Regions from separate parts of the Paenibacillus sp. JZ16 genome, predicted to be linked through region 1. Evidence: predicted binding sites of a transcription regulator. Region 1 holds the regulator's gene; the other holds the start of a gene.
What was found. Region 1 encodes CtsR, which represses protease genes until heat stress. Its sites were predicted from a motif close to ATGGTCAATAAAGGTCAAACA; they were not measured.

Region 1 (10,908 bases):
AATGGATCGATGCCGAGAAGGCAACAAAGGCGGTAAACACGTATCCGGATCTGATCATTGGACTCAAGGCCAGAATTAGTAAAAGCGTCGTCAAGGACAATGGGGTGGAACCGCTTCGACTCGCAAGAAAATTGTCGGATAAAACGTCACTGCCGCTGATGGTACATATCGGGTCAGGGCCACCTCCGATTGAGGAAGTATTGGAGCTGCTTCAGAAAGACGACATTATTACTCATTATATGAACGGCAAAGCCAACAATTTATTTGATTCGGACGGGAAGCCGATCCCTGCCCTGGTGGAAGCGATAGCTCGCGGCGTCCATCTGGATGTGGGCCATGGAACGGCAAGCTTCTCGTTCTTGGTGGCGGAATATGCCAAGGCCCAAGGGATTAAGCCGGACACGATCAGCACCGATATTTATCGCGGGAATCGCATCCATGGCCCGGTGTACAGCCTGGCTAATGTCATGACGAAGTTCCTGTATTTGGGGTACAGCCTGCAGGAGGTGGTCTCAGCGGTAACGGACCATGCAGCAGGATGGTTGCGCCGTCCGGAGCTTGGCCGAATTCAGGCCGGCGATGCCGCTCACCTGACGCTGTTTGCCCTGCAGCAGGGCGCTATGAGTTTAACGGATTCCGAAGGGGAGACCCGAATCGCTGATCGATATATCGAAGCCAGAGGAGTGGTTGTCAATGGATCATTCATTACATGCTAAATACGGGTTGAAACGAGTGGTTAATGCCAGCGGGCGCATGAGTATTCTTGGCGTATCGGCGCCGACGGATACCGTCATGGAAGCGATGCGGATCGGCGGGCAGAGTTACGTGGAAATCGCGGATCTGGTAGATAAGGCGGGCGACTACATGGCGCGCATCCTTGGTTCCGAGGCTGCGGTCGTTGTCAATTCCGCTTCCAGCGGAATCGCGCTTTCCGTGGCTGGAATCGTCACCGAAGGCAATCGCAGACGCAGTGACCGACTGCACCAGGAGCCAATCGCGAAGAACGAGATTATCATGTTTAAGGGACATAATGTGCAGTATGGTGCACCTGTTGAAACGATGGTTTATCTCGGGGGCGGCAAGGTCGTTGAAGTTGGGTATGCCAACGAAGGGCGCAAGGAGCATATCGCAGAAGCGATTAATGAGCGTACAGCCGCTATTTTGTATGTGAAATCCCATCATTGCGTACAGAAAAATATGATTTCGGTGGAAGAAGTGGCAGAAGTGGCCCAGGCACATGGACTTCCGCTGATTATCGACGCTGCTGCCGAAGAGGATATCCAGAAGTATGTGAAATACGGAGACCTGGCGATATACAGCGGATCCAAGGCAATTGAAGGCCCGACCTCCGGCATTGTCGGCGGCAAACGTCAATACGTCGAGTGGGTAAAAGCGCAGCTGCATGGTATTGGGCGCAGCATGAAGGTTGGCAAGGAAACGACGTTTGGACTGCTTCAGGCGCTGGATGAGTATATGGTGAAGGAAGATAAGAGTGAGCAGGAGAAAGCGGCACTGGAGGAAATGAAAACCTTATCGAAATTGCCGGGCATTGAGGTGACCATTGTTCAGGACGAAGCGGGAAGGGCGATCTATAGGGGGCGCGTGAAAGTCGATGAAAATGCGGCCGGGGTCAGTGCCAAGTCCATGAACGATCAGCTTCGCGAAGGCGATATTGCTGTGTACACCAGGGATTACGGCGTTCGCCAGGGATATTTTGATATTGATCCTCGCTCGCTTTCCGGGGATGATTTGCAGGTCATTATAACGAGAATACAGCAGATTGCAGGGGGAAACTAAGATGGCAAACATGGAGAAACGTCTTTACAGAAATCGCGCGGCACTGAACGTGCTTGCAGGCAGCATTCAGAATGCGAAGGAAATTTTTGAAGCTTCGGAAGGGCATGTGCTGGTCGGCGTATTGTCCAAAAATTATCCGAATGCACAAGAGGCCGTTATTGCGATGAAGGAGTACGGCGCCGTTATCGAAGATGCGGTATCGATCGGATTGGGTGCCGGCGATAACCGCCAAGCTGCGGTGGTAGCCGAGATTGTAAAAAGCTACCCAGGCACGCATATCAATCAGGTGTTCCCGGCGGTCGGTGCTACACGTGCCAATCTGGATGGCAAAGAAAGCTGGATTAACAGCCTTGTTTCTCCTTCGGGTCAAGTGGGCTACGTGAATATCTCAACCGGACCGGTGAGCGCTGCCGGATCGGACAAAGCCATCGTACCTGTAAAAGCAGCCATCGCGCTGGTGCGCGATATGGGCGGTAACGCACTGAAGTACTTCCCGATGCAGGGCTTGAAGCTGGAGGATGAGTACCGCGCGGTAGCGAAGGCGTGTGCGGAGGAAGGATTCGCGCTTGAACCAACAGGCGGGATTGATAAAGAGAATTTTGAAGCCATCGTGCGCATCGCACTCGAAGCGGGAGTGCAGCAGGTCATCCCGCACGTGTACTCCTCGATTATCGACTCGACAAGCGGAGATACAATCATTAGCGATGTTCAAGAGCTGCATCGCAAGCTAAAAGCGCTGGTTGATCAATATGCCTAAGACGATTGCCGCATATGGCGAAGTGATGATGCGTCTTCAAGTACCGGGATATGCTTCCTTGGCTCAAGAGAGCCATCTGAATTATTCCTTTTCCGGCACGGGGGTAAACATCGCCTCGGCTGTGGCAAGGTTCGGTCATAACGGTTACCTGGTCAGCACGCTGCCGGATAACCCGCTTGGCGAAGCGGCGGTTTCCTACCTGCGCAGGCTTGGCATCGATACTTCGCTCATAAGCCGCGGAGGCAAATATGTTGGCATGTACTTTTTGGAGAATGGCTTTGGTGTCAGACCCGGACGCGTGACCTATACGGACCGGCTGGGCAGCAGCTTTAACACGGCAGAGGATGCCATGTACGATTTCGGTGCGATTGCCCAAAAGATAGACATGATCCATTTTTGCGGTATAACTCTTTCCATGAATGACACGGTACGAGGTCAAATGAAGACACTGGCTCGTGAAGTTAAGGCTAACGGGGGAACCGTTGTGTTCGATTGCAATTATCGTCCCTCTTTATGGGGGACAGACCGCTATGAGTTTGCCAAGCCGCACTATGAGGAAATGCTGTCATTGGCGGATATCGTCTTTATGAATGAGAAGGATGCTATCTATATCCTTGGTATGGAGACGACCCGGGAGGATCGGAACGAACAGCTGCAGGAGTTGATTCCGAAGGTGGCAGCGAAGTATAATATTACGGTTGCGTCGGGTACCCACCGCAAGATCAACGGGGATAACACCCATTCCCTGCAAGGCTATCTCTACACGGATGGAGCGTTTCATTTTTCCAAAACGTTGACGTTTTCCGTTCATGATCGTATCGGCGCGGGTGATGCTTACGCCAGCGGGGTGATTCACGGGATCTCGGAGGGTTATGAACCGAATCGGACGGTTGATTTTGCCGCAGCTGCGGCGATGCTTGCCCATACCGTAACAGGGGATACGCCGACGGCGAACGAACGCGAAGTGCTTCAGGCAATGAGTCATCATATGTCTGACGTGGAAAGGTAGGAGAAGCATGTCGATCACGCGGAAGAACGGTCCGCTATACTTGCAAATCAAGAAGATCATAAAAGATCGGATTCTGCATGGGGAATATCCACTCGGCTCCCATATTCCTTCCGAGCCGCAGCTGGAGCAGGAATTTAACGTTAGCAAAATGACGGTCCGCAATGCGATCCAGGAGTTGTATCAGGAAGGATATGTAGAGAAGCGGAGCGGGGTAGGAACGATTGTGACCCGGAATACTTCCTTCTCCAAGCTTTCCAAAGGCAAGCTGTTTACCGAGATTCTGGTCGAAGAAGGACACCAGATTCGGAAGCGTCACCTGAAGACGGAATGGGTGCTTAATGAGCCGGATAGCGAACTGTTCTTAAAATTCGGGGAGCGGTGCCTGCTTATTGAACGATTGTATTTACTGGACGGGAGTCCTTTTATTTACTACACTCACTACGTGTCATCCCAAGTGGATATGGGTGAAGAGTTCGGTTCCACCGAACTACCGTCTCTCTATGACCGCATCGAGGAAAGTCAAATTACGCTGGAGAATTTCCGCGACCGTTTCCTGGCAACCGTGGCAAATGAAGAGACTGCCTCCTTGCTTGAAGTAAGTGTAGGCTCTCCGTTACTGAAGCGGCTCAGAACCTCTTATGACGGGACAGGCAGCATCATTGAATACAGCATCGGTTATTACAATACGGAGCTGCAGCACTACTTGATCAGTTATGACGCTTAAAGCTTGACACGATACAGCATTATGATATGGAGAAGTGGCCTTGTAACCGGTTTTCACCGGTATGGAGGCTGCTTCTTTTTTTGCTGCCCTTTGTACGAATTGTTCTTGAAGAAGAGGCTATAAGCGATCAAAGAACTGGGTACAATAAGAATTAGGCAAAGCGCGATAAATTGAGAAGTACCTCTTGGCAAAATGAAAAAATGTGCTATAATGAGATCAAAGTCAAAGAAAGTCAAAGTCAACGAGAGGGTTCGCTGGTTTTGATTAAGGTTAAAATTAACGTATAAGCAAGGCTCTGTGCGGACGTGTAAGATCACTATCCGTCTTAACGTTTCAAACAGTGGAGGATGAACAGACCAATGCGTAATATCTCTGATATTATCGAACAATACCTGAAGAGCATACTGCAGGAAAGTCCGGAGGGTACCGTTGAAATTCAACGCAACGATCTGGCGGAGCAATTTTCTTGCGTTCCTTCCCAGATTAACTACGTGATCAGTACACGGTTTACGCTGGAGAAGGGCTTTCTTGTCGAGAGCAAGCGCGGCGGGGGCGGGTACATACGCATCCAACGTATCGAGCTTCCCCAGCATACTGCACTCCAGCAGCATCTTCATCATACCATTGGCAGCATGATTGACCAGACGGTGGCTGAAGGATTGATTTACCAGCTGGAGGAGTCCCGTTTTTTAACGAAGCGGGAGGCCAGCGTGATGCGGGCCGCCATTTCACGGGAGTGCCTGAATGTGAAGCTTCCTTATCGGGATGAGCTGCGTGCAAGGATTATGAAGGCGATGCTTATTTCTTTATTAGGTAAGTGAGTCTGTGTAAGGGGGCATCGGATTATGATATGCCAAGAATGCGGTAAACGGCCGGCGACACTTCATTTCACCAAAATTGTGAACGGGGAGAAAACGGAGTTTCATTTTTGTGAAACCTGTGCCCGCGAAAAAGGGGAATTGATCCCCGGCACGTCGAATGGTTTTTCTATACACAGTTTGCTGTCAGGTCTTCTGGATCTGGATCCTTCAGGCAAGGGCCAGAGCCCCGGCGCAAAAATGGCCCAGACGCTGCAGTGCGAAGAATGCGGTATGACGTATTCCCAGTTCAGCAAGCTTGGCCGGTTCGGCTGCAGCTCGTGTTATAAATACTTTTCGGATCGATTGGATCCATTGTTTAAGCGAGTCCATGGAGGAACATCCCATGTCGGCAAAGTGCCAAAGCGTACAGGTGGCCGGATTCAGATCAAACGCCAAATTGATGAGCTTAAGAAGGAGCTTCAAATTCGGATCGTGCAGGAGGAGTTTGAAACGGCTGCCGAGATCCGGGACCAAATCCGTGAGCTGGAGCGAAATATGGCTCAGGGATAAGATTGTAAGATTTTGCACTTTAGTAGGAGGAATGCGTGATGTCTAATCTCCGGTTTACCGATTCGGCGCTGAGCGAGTGGATGCGCGGAAACGGTCAGGATTCCGACATTGTCATCAGCACCCGTGTCAGGGTGGCGCGCAATCTGCAGCATCTTCCTTTCCCGCTGCTGGCAACGGATCAGCAGTCAGGAGAAGTGCTAGAGCGCCTGACGAATGTGTTGAAGAATAAGGACGATTTGCAGGATTTCGGGGATTTACATGTAATTAAATTAAGTGAGATTGATGAGCTGGATAAGAAGGTTCTTGTTGAGAAGCATCTGATCAGTCCCAATCTGGCGAATGAATCCCGAAACGGTGCAGTCATCCTTACGGAAGATGAATCCGTCAGCATTATGATCAATGAAGAGGATCACCTGCGCATACAGTGCTTATATCCCGGATTTCAGGTTCGTGAGGCATGGGCACGTGCGACGGCGCTGGATGATGTTTTTGAATCCGAGATCGATTATGCATTTGATGACAAGCGAGGTTATCTTACCAGCTGTCCGACCAATGTCGGAACCGGCCTTCGCGCATCGGTCATGATGCATCTGCCCGCTCTTGTTATGACACAGCAGATTAACCGGATTCTCTCGGCTGTATCGCAGGTAGGTTTGACTGTAAGAGGGATTTACGGCGAAGGCAGCGAAGCATTAGGCAACCTGTTTCAAATCTCGAATCAGATTACGCTCGGTCAAACCGAGACGGAGATCATTGAGAATCTGCACAGCGTTGCCCTGCAAATCATCGAGCATGAGAAGAATGCCAGAGCCCGGCTCTTGGGTGAATCCAAGCTCCGGATTACGGATCGGGTTATGCGCTCCTATGGCATACTGTCCTATGCGGCGGTGATGGATTCCAAGGAAGCGGCCCAGCGTTTGTCCGATGTTCGGCTTGGCGTGGATCTCGGCCTCTTGGACGGTCCGGAAATCCCGGTCATGAATGAACTGAATGTGAAGACGCAGCCGGGCTTTCTGCAGAAGACCTATGGAGAGGGCATGACTCCTTCCGAACGCGACATGTACAGGGCTAAGCTTATCAGAGAAACATTGGGTAACCATTAAGGATTTATACTCGTTTTACTGTTGGATGACGGTTTAAGCGTCCTATTGCTGACGATACACCGAAATCCGCGAGGTTCAATATATTAATTGAAACGTGGAGGTGCAATACTATGATGTTTGGCAGATTTACGGAACGTGCACAAAAGGTGCTTGCATTGGCTCAGGAAGAAGCAGTACGACTGGGGCACAACAATATCGGCACAGAACATATCCTGCTAGGACTTATTCGTGAAGGAGACGGCATTGCAGCCAAAGCGCTGATCGGACTTGGACTTGGTCTTGAGAAAATTCAGGATGAAGTCGAAACATTAATCGGACGCGGTCAGGAGCAGCCTACCAACATTGCCTATACGCCAAGAGCGAAAAAGGTAATTGAGCTCTCCATGGACGAAGCTCGTAAGCTTGGTCATACCTACGTAGGTACGGAGCATATTCTGTTGGGGCTGATTCGTGAAGGTGAAGGGGTTGCCGCACGCGTGCTGAACAACCTGGGCATTAGCCTGAACAAAGCCCGCCAGCAAGTGCTGCAGCTGCTCGGCAGCAGCGAAGCGGTATCGAGCCATCATGGCACGCCGCAAAACGTAAGCACGCCTACACTTGACAGCCTCGCTCGCGATCTGACCGCCATTGCCAAAGAAGGCAACCTGGATCCGGTCATTGGACGCAGCAAAGAAATCGAGCGCGTGATTCAGGTGTTAAGCCGCCGTACGAAGAACAACCCGGTGTTGATTGGTGAACCAGGGGTAGGTAAGACGGCGATTGCGGAAGGTCTGGCACAACGCATCATTAATAATGAAATTCCGGAGACACTGCGTGACAAACGCGTCATGACGCTGGATATGGGCTCGGTTGTTGCCGGTACGAAATACCGCGGCGAGTTTGAGGATCGCCTGAAAAAAATCATGGATGAGATTCGTCAAGCGGGCAACATCGTTCTGTTCATCGATGAGCTGCATACCTTGATCGGTGCAGGCGGTGCAGAAGGTGCGATTGACGCTTCCAACATTCTTAAGCCATCATTGGCACGCGGAGAACTTCAGTGCATCGGAGCAACCACACTGGATGAATACCGCAAATATATTGAAAAAGATGCTGCCCTCGAGCGTCGTTTCCAACCGATCACGGTGGACCAACCGTCGCCTGAGGAAGCCATTCAGATTCTGTATGGACTGCGTGACCGTTATGAAGCGCATCACCGCGTGAAAATTACGGATGAAGCGATCGAGCAGGCTGTGAAATTGTCAGACCGCTACATTACGGACCGCTTCCTGCCGGATAAAGCGATTGATCTGATTGACGAGGCTGGTTCAAAAGTTCGCCTTCATACGTATACCATACCGCCTAATCTGAAAGATCAGGAAGCGCATCTGGAGGACATCCGCAAAGAGAAAGACGCAGCTGTCCAAAGCCAGGAATTCGAGAAGGCTGCAGCGCTGCGCGATACGGAGCAGAAGCTCCGCGAAGAACTAGAAATCACGAAGAATCAATGGAAAGAAAAACAAGGACGTACCGATTCCGAGGTAACGCCGGAGGATATCGCCGACGTTGTCGCCAACTGGACGGGTATTCCTGTAAATAAACTGAAAGAAGAAGAGACCGAGCGTCTTCTGAATCTGGAAGAAATCCTCCACAGCCGCGTGATCGGTCAAGAGGAAGCGGTCAAAGCGGTCAGCCGTGCGGTTCGTCGTGCACGCGCAGGCTTGAAAGATCCGAAGCGTCCAATGGGCTCCTTCATCTTCCTGGGTCCTACAGGGGTAGGTAAAACTGAGCTGGCACGTGCCCTTGCTGAAGCGATGTTCGGAGATGAGAATGCGGTTGTGCGGATCGATATGTCCGAGTACATGGAGAAGCATTCCACGTCACGTCTCGTCGGAGCGCCTCCGGGATATGTAGGTTACGAGGAAGGCGGTCAGCTGACCGAGAAAGTACGCCGCAAACCGTATTCCGTTGTCCTGCTCGACGAAATCGAAAAGGCGCATCCTGAGGTATTCAACATCCTGCTTCAAGTGTTGGAAGATGGACGCTTGACCGATTCCAAGGGCCGCGTGGTGGACTTCCGGAACACCCTGATCATCCTGACCTCCAACGTGGGAGCGGAAGCGATCAAGAAAAATTCTACGCTTGGATTTACTGCGGTGACGGATGCAGGTCGCGATTATAACAACATGAAAGGCAAAGTGATGGATGAGCTCAAGAAGAGCTTCCGTCCGGAGTTCTTGAACCGGATTGACGAGATTATCGTATTCCACTCTCTGGAAGAGAAACACATTGCCGAAATCGTGACATTAATGTCCGACGAGCTGCGCAAGCGTCTGAAGGAATTCGAGGTGCATTTCGAGCTCACAGACAAAGCGAAGGCCTTCATTGCGAAGGAAGGATACGATCCGGCCTTCGGTGCCCGCCCGCTGCGCCGGGCTATCCAGAAGCACATCGAGGATCGTCTCTCCGAGGAGCTGTTGAAAGGTACGGTGGCCAAGGGTGATTCGCTTGTCATCGATGAAGCAAACGGCGAGCTGGTTGTGAACAAGAGTGAAAGTGTAACGGCCGCATCGGCCGAAACGGAATAAGATGTACACCCCCCGCTGGAGTTAAATCCAGCGGGGTTTTGTTTTGTTGGTGTGAAGTCAGATTCCGGTACTGCATGATGGGGATATCTTTTGAAGGGTACTCGGTATGAGCTGCTTGTGATTAGTTTGAAATTCCTACAGTTCAACCGAGCGGAGAGGACGGAATCGTTCTGAAGAAGCGATAGCGGTCGCCTTTAAAACCGGGAAACCACTTTTGATATCAATTCCAGTTTCCTGGGTTTAACAGCGATCGTAAGAACGATCCGGCAGCGAAGCGGACACGGTTTTTAGTTTATATTCTCCAGCAATTAAAGCCTTGTATCCCACTCGCCCCTTCAAATTTGAAACAAATCCTTCTCATCCCGCGTAAAGTTTCCAATTAACCTTTACGTTGAATTATAAGAAATGGTAAACTTTGATTAATGCCTGATTTTGCAGGGTTTTACGGAATCCGACAAATGATGTGCGACATAAAGGAGACTCACATGGCAAAAACTAAAACGAAATTTTTCTGTACCGAGTGCGGCTATGAAGCGCCCAAATGGTTCGGAAAATGTCCGGGCTGCCAATCATGGAATTCCATGGTAGAGGAGACCGAGACGGTAATCAAGACGCAGGGGATGAATTCCCCTCTTTTTCATAGTAAAGAAAAACCCCTTTCGATCATAAATATAGAAAGCGGTAAAGAACCCAGAATCCAGACGGGCATTGCGGAATTGAACCGTGTGCTCGGCGGCGGGCTTGTCCCAGGTTCACTTGTGTTAGTCGGCGGTGATCCCGGCATCGGCAAATCCACGCTGCTGCTGCAAGCCTCCAATCGATTGGCTCAGAACGGTATACGCGTTCTGTACATTTCGGGTGAGGAATCCGTACGCCAGACCAAGCTGCGTGCAGATCGGCTCGGGGCGCTGTCCCCGGAGCTGTTTGTCCTATGTGAAACCAATCTCGAGTCGATTGAGGAAGCCATTGAGAACGTAAAGCCTGGCTTTGTTGTCATTGACTCCATTCAGACGGTGTATTTGCCGGAGGTAACCAGTGCGCCGGGCAGCGTTTCCCAGGTACGGGAGTGTACGGCACGCTTCATGCGATTGGCGAAGGTGAAGGGCATAGCGACCGTCCTGGTCGGTCATGTGACCAAGGAAGGCGCTATTGCAGGCCCAAGGATGCTGGAGCACATGGTGGACTGTGTGCTTTATTTTGAAGGAGAGCGTCACCATACTTACCGTTTGCTTCGTGCGGTAAAGAACCGTTTCGGTTCGACGAATGAGATTGGCATTTTTGAGATGGGTGAGGATGGACTTCGGGAGGTCGGGAATCCATCCGAACTGTTTTTATCTGAACGGCCTTTAGGTGTAGCGGGTTCAACCGTTGTTGCAAGCATGGAGGGAACTCGCCCGGTTCTGGTCGAACTGCAGGCGCTCATCTCCACAACCCACTTCCCGTCACCGCGCCGAATGGGCACAGGGGTGGACCACCACCGCATGAATCTAATCATTGCCGTGCTGGAGAAACGGATGGGCATGTACCTGCAAACCCAAGACGCCTATCTGAACGTAGCGGGCGGCGTGAAGCTCGATGAAC
Region 2 (10,908 bases), 950 kb from region 1:
TCAAGCAGTTGGAAGAAGCCCTCGGCGTGGGGCTATTCGACCGGTTATCCAAGGGCGTCCGCTTAACAACAGAAGGAGAGGCCTTGTATCAGCATGTAAGGCAAGCATTCGACGAACTCGATTCAGCCGAGCGGCGATTGAAGAAGCTAAAGCAGTTTAGCGAAGGCAGGCTGAGGATTGGCGCGAACGGGGCTATCGTCAAGGACTTTCTCCTCTCCTTGCTCGACCGATTCCATGCTCGCTATCCCGACATCCGCATTCAGCTGTCACAGGAGCGAACAAGCAGCATCGTGGAGCGCTTAAAGAAAGGATCGTTGGATCTCGGCTTTGTTCACCTTCCCGTATCGGACGAGGAAATCCATATCATCGACTCCCGTACCTCGCCTTATTGCGCCGTGGTCGGAACGGCCTTCGCAGATTGGGCGCGCAGGCCTCTACGGACGGAAGAATTGACGGAGCTCCCCCTCTTGATGCTGTCCCCCGGCAGCTCGACGCGGTCCTTCATCGAAGGGTGGTTCCGATCGCAAGGGGTGGAAGTGGCAGCCGACTTCGAGTTGAACAGCCTGGACATGTTAGCAGAATTTGCCGAGCGCGGTTATGGAACAGCCTTCTTGCCACGGGCCTTTGTCTCGTCTCAGATCTCGGACGGTTCCTTGCTGGAGCTTCGAACAGACACTCCGTTACCGGATCGATATATTGGCGTCGCCGTTCGGAAGCAGCAGTCGCCCTCGCTGGCGGCAGGGGCATTTTTGGAGATGCTGCAGCAGAATTGATGATCTTCCCGTCGAAAGAAAATTAGCATCATCAACCTTATGAATACATGATCTTGTCTACAGCAGTCCACCTTTATGATCCTTTTCGATGACCTCTTACTAAGCGGTTATTTCAAGACGAGACCGAAATGCTAATGGACCCGCCTCCCATACACCCAAAATCCCGGCTCATGTGACATCACAGAGCTGGGCTTTCTTCTTTTCACTCCTATGAGATACTCACAAATAGCTGCACACCTTCTTCCTGCTCAGGTGCGTATATCGGTGGAGGAGCAGCGCGTTCGCCTTTAAAATCGGGAAGCTTCCTCAGCTTATTCCATTCCAGCTTCCCGATTGTAACAGCGACCGGAGACGATATACGCACCGTCCCTCGGCACGATAACAAAGTGTGCAGCCCCAACCCTGCAGCTCCTCAAATCAATGCAAAAAAGCCCAGCTCCCTCAAAGCAGGAGCCGGGCTTTCTCTTATTTCAATTATTTGCGCTTCAAGTTGTAGAACGACTTCAAGCCGTTGTATTGAGCGAGCTCGCCCAATTGATCTTCGATACGAAGCAATTGGTTGTATTTCGCCACACGGTCCGTACGGGAAGGAGCACCCGTTTTGATCTGACCAGCATTAGTAGCCACCGCGATATCAGCGATCGTGCTGTCCTCGGACTCACCGGAACGGTGGGAGATGACAGCCGTGTATCCTGCGCGTTTTGCCATTTCGATCGCATCGAACGTTTCAGTCAATGTACCGATTTGGTTTACTTTGATCAGGATGGAGTTACCGATGCCTTCGTTGATACCTTTTTCCAGACGCTCGGTGTTGGTAACGAACAGGTCGTCACCCACGAGTTGAATTTTGTTACCCAATTTCTCGGTGAGCAATTTCCAACCTTCCCAATCGTCCTCGGAGCATCCGTCTTCGATGGTTACGATTGGGTATTTGTCTACCCAAGAAGCGAGCAAGTCCACGAATTCTGCCGGCGTGAAGGATTTGCCTTCGCCTTCCAGAACATACTTGCCATCTTTGAAGAACTCGGTGGAAGCAACGTCCATACCCAGCAATACATCTTCACCTGGCTTGTAGCCGGCTTTTTCGATCGCTTCGATGATGGAAGACAGTGCATCTTCGTTAGACGTGAAGTTAGGAGCGAAGCCGCCTTCGTCGCCAACCGCTGTGTTCAGGCCTTTGCCCTTCAGAACGGATTTCAGGTTGTGGAAGATTTCAGCGCCCATGCGAAGCGCTTCTTTGAAGCTAGGTGCGCCAACAGGCAATACCATGAACTCTTGAACGTCAACGTTGTTGTCCGCGTGAGCGCCACCGTTAACGATGTTCATCATAGGTACTGGAAGTTGTTTTGCGTTGAATCCGCCAAGGTAAACATACAGTGGAAGATCCAATGCATCAGCAGCAGCGCGAGCTACAGCCATGGATACGGCCAGAATTGCGTTCGCACCCAATTTGCCTTTGTTCGGCGTACCGTCCAAAGCGATCATCAGTTTATCGATGCCAAGCTGGTCCAGAGCGTCCATGCCAATCACTTCAGGTGCGATGATTTCGTTCACGTTCTCAACAGCTTTCAGAACGCCTTTGCCCAGGTAACGGGATTTGTCGTCGTCGCGAAGCTCAACGGCTTCGTGAACGCCAGTGGAAGCACCGGATGGAACGATCGCGCGACCGATTGCACCGGATTCCAGGTATACTTCAACCTCTACGGTTGGATTGCCACGGGAGTCAAGGACTTCGCGTGCATATACATCAGAAATAATAGTCATGTGTATAGTCTCCTTTTAATGTTATGTTTATGTTCCATTATGAACCACTTATTTACGTGCTGCAATCATGGAAGTTCCAGTCATCTCATCCGGCTTCGGCAGATCCATCAGGTCGAGAATGGTTGGCGCAATGTCGGCAAGAATACCGCCTTCACGCAGCGTTACATTCTCATCCGTTACGATGAACGGAACCGGGTTCGTAGTATGTGCGGTGAACGGACGTCCACTCTCGTCAAATACCATGTCCGCGTTCCCGTGGTCAGCGGTAATCAGAACTACCCCGCCTTTTGCCAAAACAGCCTCAACGACCTTGCCGACACACTCATCCGTAGTCTCAACGGCTTTAATTGTCGGCTCCAGCATACCGGAATGACCTACCATGTCCGGGTTGGCGAAGTTCAAAATGATCGCGTCATGCTTATCCGCTTCGATTTCTCTCACGCAAGCATCCGCCACTTCATAAGCGCTCATCTCCGGTTTCAGATCGTAGGTCGCCACTTTCGGCGAGTTGATCAGTACGCGCGTTTCACCAGGAAGCTCAACATCGCGTCCACCGCTGAAAAAGAATGTCACGTGCGGGTACTTTTCGGTTTCCGCAATCCGAAGCTGCTTCTTGTTGTGCTGAACCAGCACTTCGCCGAGCGTGTTATCGAGATTCTTCGGTTTGTAGGCAACGAAGCCTTCCACCGTCTCGCTGAACAGCGTCAAGCAGACAAAATGCAGGTTTTGCGGGAACTTCGGTCCACGTTCAAAGCCACGGAAGTCATTATTCGTAAACACCTGGGACAGCTGAATCGCACGGTCAGGGCGGTAGTTCAGGAAGATAACGGAATCTCCGCTCTCCACCAGACTAACCGGCTCGCCTTCACCATTCACAATCACGGTCGGTTCTACGAATTCATCGTAAACCGATTTCTCGTAAGATTCGATGATGGCTTTCAGCGGATCCGTATATTTCGGTCCTTCGCCATACACCATGGCACGGTAAGCCTTCTCGACACGATCCCAACGCTTGTCGCGGTCCATCGCATAATAACGACCGGAAAGCGTAGCGATTTGGCCAACGCCCACTTCTTCAATCTTCGCAATCAGATCTTTAACGAACTGCTTGCCGCTGTCCGGTGCCACGTCGCGTCCATCCATGAAGCCATGGATGTATACGTCATGGAAATCTTCCTTCTTGCAAAGATCCAGCATGGCAAACATATGCTCAATATGACTGTGAACGCCGCCGTCGGATACCAGCCCGTACAGATGCAGCTTCTTGTTGTTGTTCTTAGCAGCGCGAACGGCTTCCACCAGCGTTTCGTTCTCGAAGAATTCTCCTTCACGAATCGACTTCGTGATGCGGGTCAAGTCCTGATACACGATCCGGCCTGCGCCGATGTTCAAGTGACCCACTTCAGAGTTCCCCATTTGACCTTCCGGCAAGCCTACGGCTTCACCGCAAGCGGTCAACGTGGTGTTCGGGTATTGCTTCAAATACCGGTCGTAGTTAGGCTTGTTCGCTTGAGCGACCGCATTGCCCACTTCGGTGTTGCGAAGCCCGAAACCGTCCATGATGATCAGAGCTACAGGTCTTGGAGCAGACATTTACTTCGCCCCCTCAACGAGTGCGATGTAGGAAGCCGGTTGTAGACTTGCACCACCAACGAGCGCGCCGTCGATGTCGCTTTGTCCCATATACTCCGCTACATTTTCAGGCTTCACGCTGCCGCCGTATTGAATACGAACTTGCTCTGCAACGGTTTCGCCGTACAGACCTTGAACGAGTTCACGAATATAAGCGATGACTTCGTTCGCATCCTCTGCCGTAGAGGATTTGCCAGTTCCGATCGCCCAGATTGGCTCATAAGCAATAACGACATGAACCGCTTGATCAGCAGGAACACCTGCGAACGCTGCCTCCGTTTGTACTTTGCACACGTCTTTGGTTTGGCCGGCTTCGCGTTCTTCCAGCTTCTCGCCGACGCATACGATCGGAAGAAGGCCATGGCGGAATGCCGCATGTACCTTCTTGTTCACGATCTCATCGGTTTCAGCAAAATACTGACGGCGCTCGGAGTGTCCAATAATGACATAGTCCACGCCCAGATCCTTCAGCATCAAACCGCTGATTTCACCCGTAAAGGCGCCATTGTCTTCAAAATGAAGATTTTGTGCACCGATTTTGATGTTCGTGCCCTTGACCGCTTCAACCAATGCAGGAAGATTGGTAAATGGCGCGCAAATCACGCTTTCAACGCCTTCTACTTCCGCTTTGCCTTTCACATCTTCAATAAATGAAGTTGCTTCCGGAACGGTTTTGAACATTTTCCAGTTACCAGCTATGATAGGTGTTCTCACACGATTCACTCCTTTATTCCCCGAAGAATCGGGGTCCAAACTTCATCCACTTGCTATCCAATATAGTGCCTATTTCTATTTGTCGTTCAGTGCCACAACACCAGGAAGTGCTTTGCCTTCCATGAACTCAAGAGATGCACCGCCGCCTGTCGAGATGTGGTTCATCTTGTCGGCAAGACCGAATTTCTCTGCAGCTGCAGCCGAGTCGCCGCCGCCGATAATCGTGTAAGCTTCCGTATCCGCACAAGCTTGTGCCACTTCACGAGTACCGTTGCTGAACGGAGCGATTTCGAATACGCCCATAGGACCGTTCCACACGACAAGCTTGGAGTTCTTGATCACTTCTGCATACTTGGCGCGAGTCTTAGGTCCGATGTCAACGCCTTCCCAATCGGCAGGAATGCCGTCGATATCAACGACCTTGGTATTCGCGTCTGCGCTGAACTCGTCCGTAACGACGATATCTTCCGGCAGGTAGAAGTTTTTGCCCAGCTCTTTAGCTTTCTCGATGAAACCGAGTGCAACATCAAGCTTCTCTTTATCAAGCAGAGATTGGCCGATTTCATGGCCTTGAGCTTTGAAGAACGTGTAAGCAAGTCCACCGCCGATGATGACATTATCAGCAAGCGTAAGCAAGTTGTCGATCACGTCGATTTTGTCCTTAACCTTCGATCCACCGATGATGGCGGTAAAAGGACGGTCCGGATTCGAAAGGGCTTTGCCGAGAACGGACAGCTCTTTCTCCATCAACAATCCCGATACAGCCGGAAGATGATGAGCGATACCTTCTGTCGAAGCGTGCGCACGGTGAGCAGCACCAAACGCGTCATTCACGAACAGATCGGCCAGTTCGGCGAATTGCTTCGCAAGTTCCGGATCATTCTTCTCTTCACCAGCGTAAAAACGAACATTTTCAAGCACGAGCACATCGCCGTTTTGCAGCTTCTCGACTTGAGCTTTAACAGCTTCTCCTACCGCTTCATCCGCTTTGGCTACCGGTTTGCCGAGCAGCTCGGACAGACGCTGACTTGCCGGAGTCAGGCGCAAAGATTCAACGACCTCTCCTTTTGGACGACCCATGTGACTGGCCAGGATGACTTTCGCTCCTTGCTCTACCAGATACTTAATGGTCGGCAAAGTCTCGCGAATACGAGTGTCGTCTGTAATTTTACCATCTTCGAGCGGTACATTGAAATCGACGCGGACAAACACCCGTTTGCCGCTTACTTCTACATCACGTACACTTTTCTTGTTCATCTCCACGTTCCTCCTAAGAAAACTATTCTCCTCACCGACAGCATGCAGTTGCTCTCGTTTCTCTCTCTATCGCTAACCAGCGCCCGGATCTTGTCTATTCTTCCCAGTGCTCTGGCATGAAAACAAGGAAAAACCATGAACCAAAGAGGAGACCCGTGAAACGGAACTCCTCTTCGATTGTATGGCTAGATCAATTACAGACCTTTGCTTGCGATGTAAGCAGCGAGGTCAACGACACGGTTGGAGTAGCCCCACTCGTTGTCATACCAAGAAACTACTTTCACCATGTTGTCGCCAACTACCATAGTGGAGAGCGAATCGATAGTGGAAGAAGCTGGGTCGCCATTGTAGTCGCTGGATACAAGCGGCTCTTCGGAGTAGTTCAAGATGCCTTTCAGCGGGCCTTCAGCAGCTGCTTTCAGAGCTCCGTTTACATCTTCAAGGGTTACATTTTGGGACAGCTCAACTACGAGATCCGTTACAGAAACGTTCTTCGTAGGTACACGCATTGCCATACCGTTCAATTTGCCTTTCAATTGTGGCAGAACGAGGCTAACCGCTTTAGCAGCACCAGTTGTGGATGGAATGATGTTTTCAGCAGCTGCACGAGCACGACGCAGATCTTTGTGCGGAAGATCAAGCACTTGCTGGTCATTCGTGTAGGAGTGAACCGTAGTCATCATACCCTTAACGATACCGAATTTCTCGTCAAGAACTTTAGCAAAAGGAGCCAAGCAGTTTGTTGTACAAGAAGCATTGGAGATTACAGTATGGTTAGCTGCATCGTATTTGTCTTCGTTAACGCCCATAACGATCGTGATATCTTCGTCAGTTGCTGGAGCGGAGATGATAACTTTCTTAGCGCCGCCTTTCAAGTGAGCGGAAGCTTTGTCTTTCGCTGTGAAAATACCAGTGGATTCTACAACGATTTCAACGCCGTGCTCAGCCCAAGGCAATGCTTCAGGGTTACGCTCAGCGAATACTTTTACTTCACGGCCGTTTACAACGAGTGCGCCTTCTTTAGCTTCAACCGTTGCATTAAGTCTTCCGTGAGTTGTGTCATATTTCAAAAGGTGTGCCAGCGTGCTTACGTCCGTCAAATCGTTGATTGCCACGATTTCAACTTCGCTGTTGTTCAGCGCAGCGCGGAACACGTTACGTCCAATACGTCCAAAACCGTTAATACCTACTTTAACCATGAGTAGTTCCCTCCATATTTGTAAAATTTATATATTCAAGATTGGCCGTTAAGCCAATCAAGACAACAATAAGGAAAAATCAGTGTGCACGCCCGTGGGTTCAAATCCCGGCGTCAATCTCCTTCTCGACTTCCAGTGCCGCGGCTTCATCGGTAACGAGAATATCCTCATGTCCGAATTTCAGCACCGCATGAATCGCCTTGCCCTTGCCTTGACCCCCAGCAATGCCGATGATCGTCTCTGTCCGCATAATATCCTCAAGCCGCAGCCCGAGAGTAAGCATTTTGTGGACAACTTCACCATCTTCACTGAAGTAGTAGCCGAAGGATTCCGCAATCGCGCCATCTGCCTGCAAGTTCTGAATAGAGTTTTCATCCAGCTTGCGCCTTCTTGCCATCTCCATGGCATCTCCGATGCCGTGAATAATGACACGGCAGCGCCTGATCACATCCACGATCTCCTGGATATGCTGATCCTGCACCAGAGACTGATAGGCATCCTCGCTTAGCAGATCCGGTACGTGAAGCAATCGGTACTCAGCTCCAACGCGCTTTGCCATCTTGGAAGCAATGGTGTTCGCTTGAATCTCCACGCTCTCCCCAAGACCGCCCCGCGCTGGCACAAACCAAGTGCTTGTCAGCGGTTCGCCGCCTGGCAAAGAGGACATCTGCTCGGCCACTTCGGCGAGCGTGGAGCCGCCGGTTACGGCAATCGTATCTCCATCTTGGACAAAGCTTAGCAGCGTTCTTGCTCCGGCCCGGCCAAGCTCACGTTTGACTTCCGGAGATGACTCGCTGTCACCGGGAATAATGACCACTTTACGAAGCCCGTAAGCCTGACGAATCTTCTCTTCCAGTTCAACCAGTCCGAATAACTCATTCATGACCGGCTCCAGCTCCTCCAGCAAGCATATCCCTGAGCTGCTGATGCGCATGCCAAGCGTTTCAATCTCGATCAGCCCCTGCGCTTTCAGAAGATCAGTCTCTGCTCTGAGAACACGCTCGGTCATCGAGAGTGATGAAGCCAATGTTCTTCGGCCAACAATTCCGGACAACTTGATCTGATGAAGGATGGTATACCTTCGTTTAAGAGTGTCCATCAGATCCGGCAGAAGCTGCTCTTGTATTTCTAATAGGTTACGCATGCATTCCACTCCTGCAAACTTCGTCTCGGCTCTCCTCTATCTGGTCGTAAAATGTCCCAGTTGAACTTTTTAAGTCCCACCTTTATTCTAACCAATAATTATGCCGGTTGCAAGTGTCCGAAAGTATATTTCTCTGCCCCGGGCATTCTTATACATTATGGCCAAGTACTGGCTCGTCTATATAATAGGAACAAAGTTTTGTCTGCTATTGTATTTTTTAAATAGATGCGGTATAATCAACTTCGTTGCTAATTTTTTTGCGCCCGTGGTCCAATGGATATGACGTAGGCCTCCGGAGCCTGAGATCGAGGTTCGATTCCTCGCGGGCGCGCCATTATAACTTTTATTCTCTATACTGATTACCCTAAAGCGCCCATGACGGCTCTTTTTTTTACCCAATAGTTTGACTATCTTTGACTTTTTGATTTAAATTGTTTATCATGTGGGTAATACGGTAACAGTATTTATATGAGGTACTTAAGAGGAGGTTTTCCACGTGAGTTTTATACCTATGGTCGTTGAACAAAGCAACCGCGGTGAGCGGGCGTACGACATCTATTCCAGATTGCTGAAAGACCGCATTATCTTCCTCGGCTCCGACGTAAATGACGTGGTCGCCAATTCCATCATTGCCCAAATGCTGTTCTTGTCGGCTGAGGATCCTGAGAAGGATATTCATCTTTACATCAACAGTCCTGGCGGTTCCATTACCGCAGGTATGGCGATATTCGATACGATGCAGTTCATCAAGCCGGACGTTTCGACGATCTGTGTCGGCATGGCTGCTTCCATGGGCGCATTCCTGCTCAACGCAGGCGCTAAAGGCAAACGCTACGGTCTGCCTAACAGCGAGATTATGATTCACCAGCCGCTCGGCGGCGCACAAGGTCAAGCCACGGATATTGAGATCCGTGCTCGCCGCATCCTCAAAATGCGCGACAAGCTGAACCGCATCCTGTCCGATCGCACGGGCCAACCGCTGGAGCGCATTGAGAAGGATACCGATCGTGACTACTTCATGACGGCTGACGAAGCCAAAGAATACGGTCTGATTGATCAAGTATTAGAGAACACACCACCGCAAGGCTTATAAAAGAAATGAAGTAAAGGGCAGGCGCCGTTATCCGGTGCCTGCCCTTTCTTATCCTCCGAAGGGGATTTCTTAGAAAACTTTGATTTAGGGTAGTGAGAGTATCCCCTCCGGTCGCTGTTGAAATCGGGAAACTTGAATGAATGGATAGGGAGGTTTCCCGATTTCAAAGGCGAACGCTTTGCTCCTCCGAGGATACTCTCACTTTGGTACGACCTGACCTTATCTATAAAAACTTAAAGACTAGCTCAAGAGCATCCCCCTCCTAAAAGGCCTGCCTTAACTTGTGGGGAGGGAAAATAAAAGAAGACCCGTGCAGGGTGGCCATTTCAACGAACGGCTTGCTTGCCACGGACCACGCGTGCACAGGGAGCAGAAGCAGTGTGCAGATGTACAAGACGTGCAAGTTATCATCCAGGCAAGTCTCTAGATAAACGAAAAACCCCTTGATCGCAGGAAAGGAGAATACACTCTCCACGTTCCATGATCAAGGGATTTTCGTAACTCGTTCCAGCACAGTGTTACATCAGGATAACATCATGTTTCTAGGCAAGCTATAGTATGAAAATAATTGATTGCAGTTTACACAAACCGCTCCCGTATACTCTTACTTCCACTCTTTCAGCTTCAGCTCAAACTCCGGAAATCCATAAGCATATGCGGTGTACTCATAAAGTTGGAAGTACAGCACCGCAGCGTTATCTTTCACGTAGAAGTCCGCATCGGCAGGCACGCCTTCAAATCCGCTGAGGTAGCCCCCCTCTTTCTTCAGCTTGTTCAGCACAAGGTTGTTCAGCTTCTGTTTGTTCTTGCCCTGCAGGTTGATGAAATCGCCCAGCTGCATTTTCTTGCCATCCTTCAAGGAGAACGTGAAGCTTTTACGGAAGGTCATGCCATGAGCGCCACCCGTGTAGGAATAATCGTATGCCGTAATGCTCAGGATATCGTTCTGGTTATAATGGACCACGAAGTCACCGCTAAATTCATAAGGGAAACTGGATTCCGACGGCGGGAATTCCTCAGCATTCCCTTCGGCACGGGTGATTACGCCGGACGCATTTTCTTTCAGCACTTGATTGATCTCGGCTTGCGCCTCCTCATTGGCGAGTCCGCTGATTACAGGATAGTTCACAACGGCATCCACGCCCTGAATCTTTTTCTTCAGCGCAGCCGATTTGATCGTAATGTCGTTCTGTTTCTTCTGCGTCATGCTGAGTGTTTTTACGGAAGGGTTCCATTGTCCCTGAACACCCATGTATTCGCTGATCGTTTTGAATGGCACATACAGACGACCATTAATGATCTGTCCCCCAGGTTCGCCGGCATACGAACCGT

Region 2: a site for CtsR is predicted at 8,884-8,904, ahead of clpP (ATP-dependent Clp endopeptidase proteolytic subunit ClpP). Genes of this name have one in related genera too.

Annotation. Positions count from the first base shown of each region.
Region 1 is NZ_CP017659.1:3,641,526-3,652,433, reverse strand. It holds gene BJP58_RS16840 (amidohydrolase/deacetylase family metallohydrolase) at 1-716, shown strand, start outside; gene BJP58_RS16835 (DgaE family pyridoxal phosphate-dependent ammonia lyase) at 694-1,797, shown strand; gene dagF (2-dehydro-3-deoxy-phosphogluconate aldolase) at 1,799-2,554, shown strand; gene BJP58_RS16825 (sugar kinase) at 2,547-3,563, shown strand; gene BJP58_RS16820 (GntR family transcriptional regulator) at 3,571-4,287, shown strand; gene BJP58_RS16815 (CtsR family transcriptional regulator) at 4,647-5,108, shown strand; gene BJP58_RS16810 (protein-arginine kinase activator protein McsA) at 5,133-5,657, shown strand; gene BJP58_RS16805 (protein-arginine kinase McsB) at 5,696-6,760, shown strand; gene clpC (ATP-dependent protease ATP-binding subunit ClpC) at 6,871-9,327, shown strand; gene radA (DNA repair protein RadA) at 9,813-10,908, shown strand, end outside.
Region 2 is NZ_CP017659.1:4,596,337-4,607,244, reverse strand. It holds gene BJP58_RS21015 (LysR family transcriptional regulator) at 1-773, shown strand, start outside; gene eno (phosphopyruvate hydratase) at 1,248-2,537, opposite strand; gene gpmI (2,3-bisphosphoglycerate-independent phosphoglycerate mutase) at 2,586-4,130, opposite strand; gene tpiA (triose-phosphate isomerase) at 4,131-4,883, opposite strand; gene BJP58_RS20995 (phosphoglycerate kinase) at 4,959-6,140, opposite strand; gene gap (type I glyceraldehyde-3-phosphate dehydrogenase) at 6,335-7,339, opposite strand; gene BJP58_RS20985 (sugar-binding transcriptional regulator) at 7,440-8,483, opposite strand; tRNA gene BJP58_RS20980 (tRNA-Arg) at 8,743-8,817, shown strand; gene clpP (ATP-dependent Clp endopeptidase proteolytic subunit ClpP) at 8,980-9,576, shown strand; gene BJP58_RS20970 (PdaC/SigV domain-containing protein) at 10,181-10,908, opposite strand, start outside.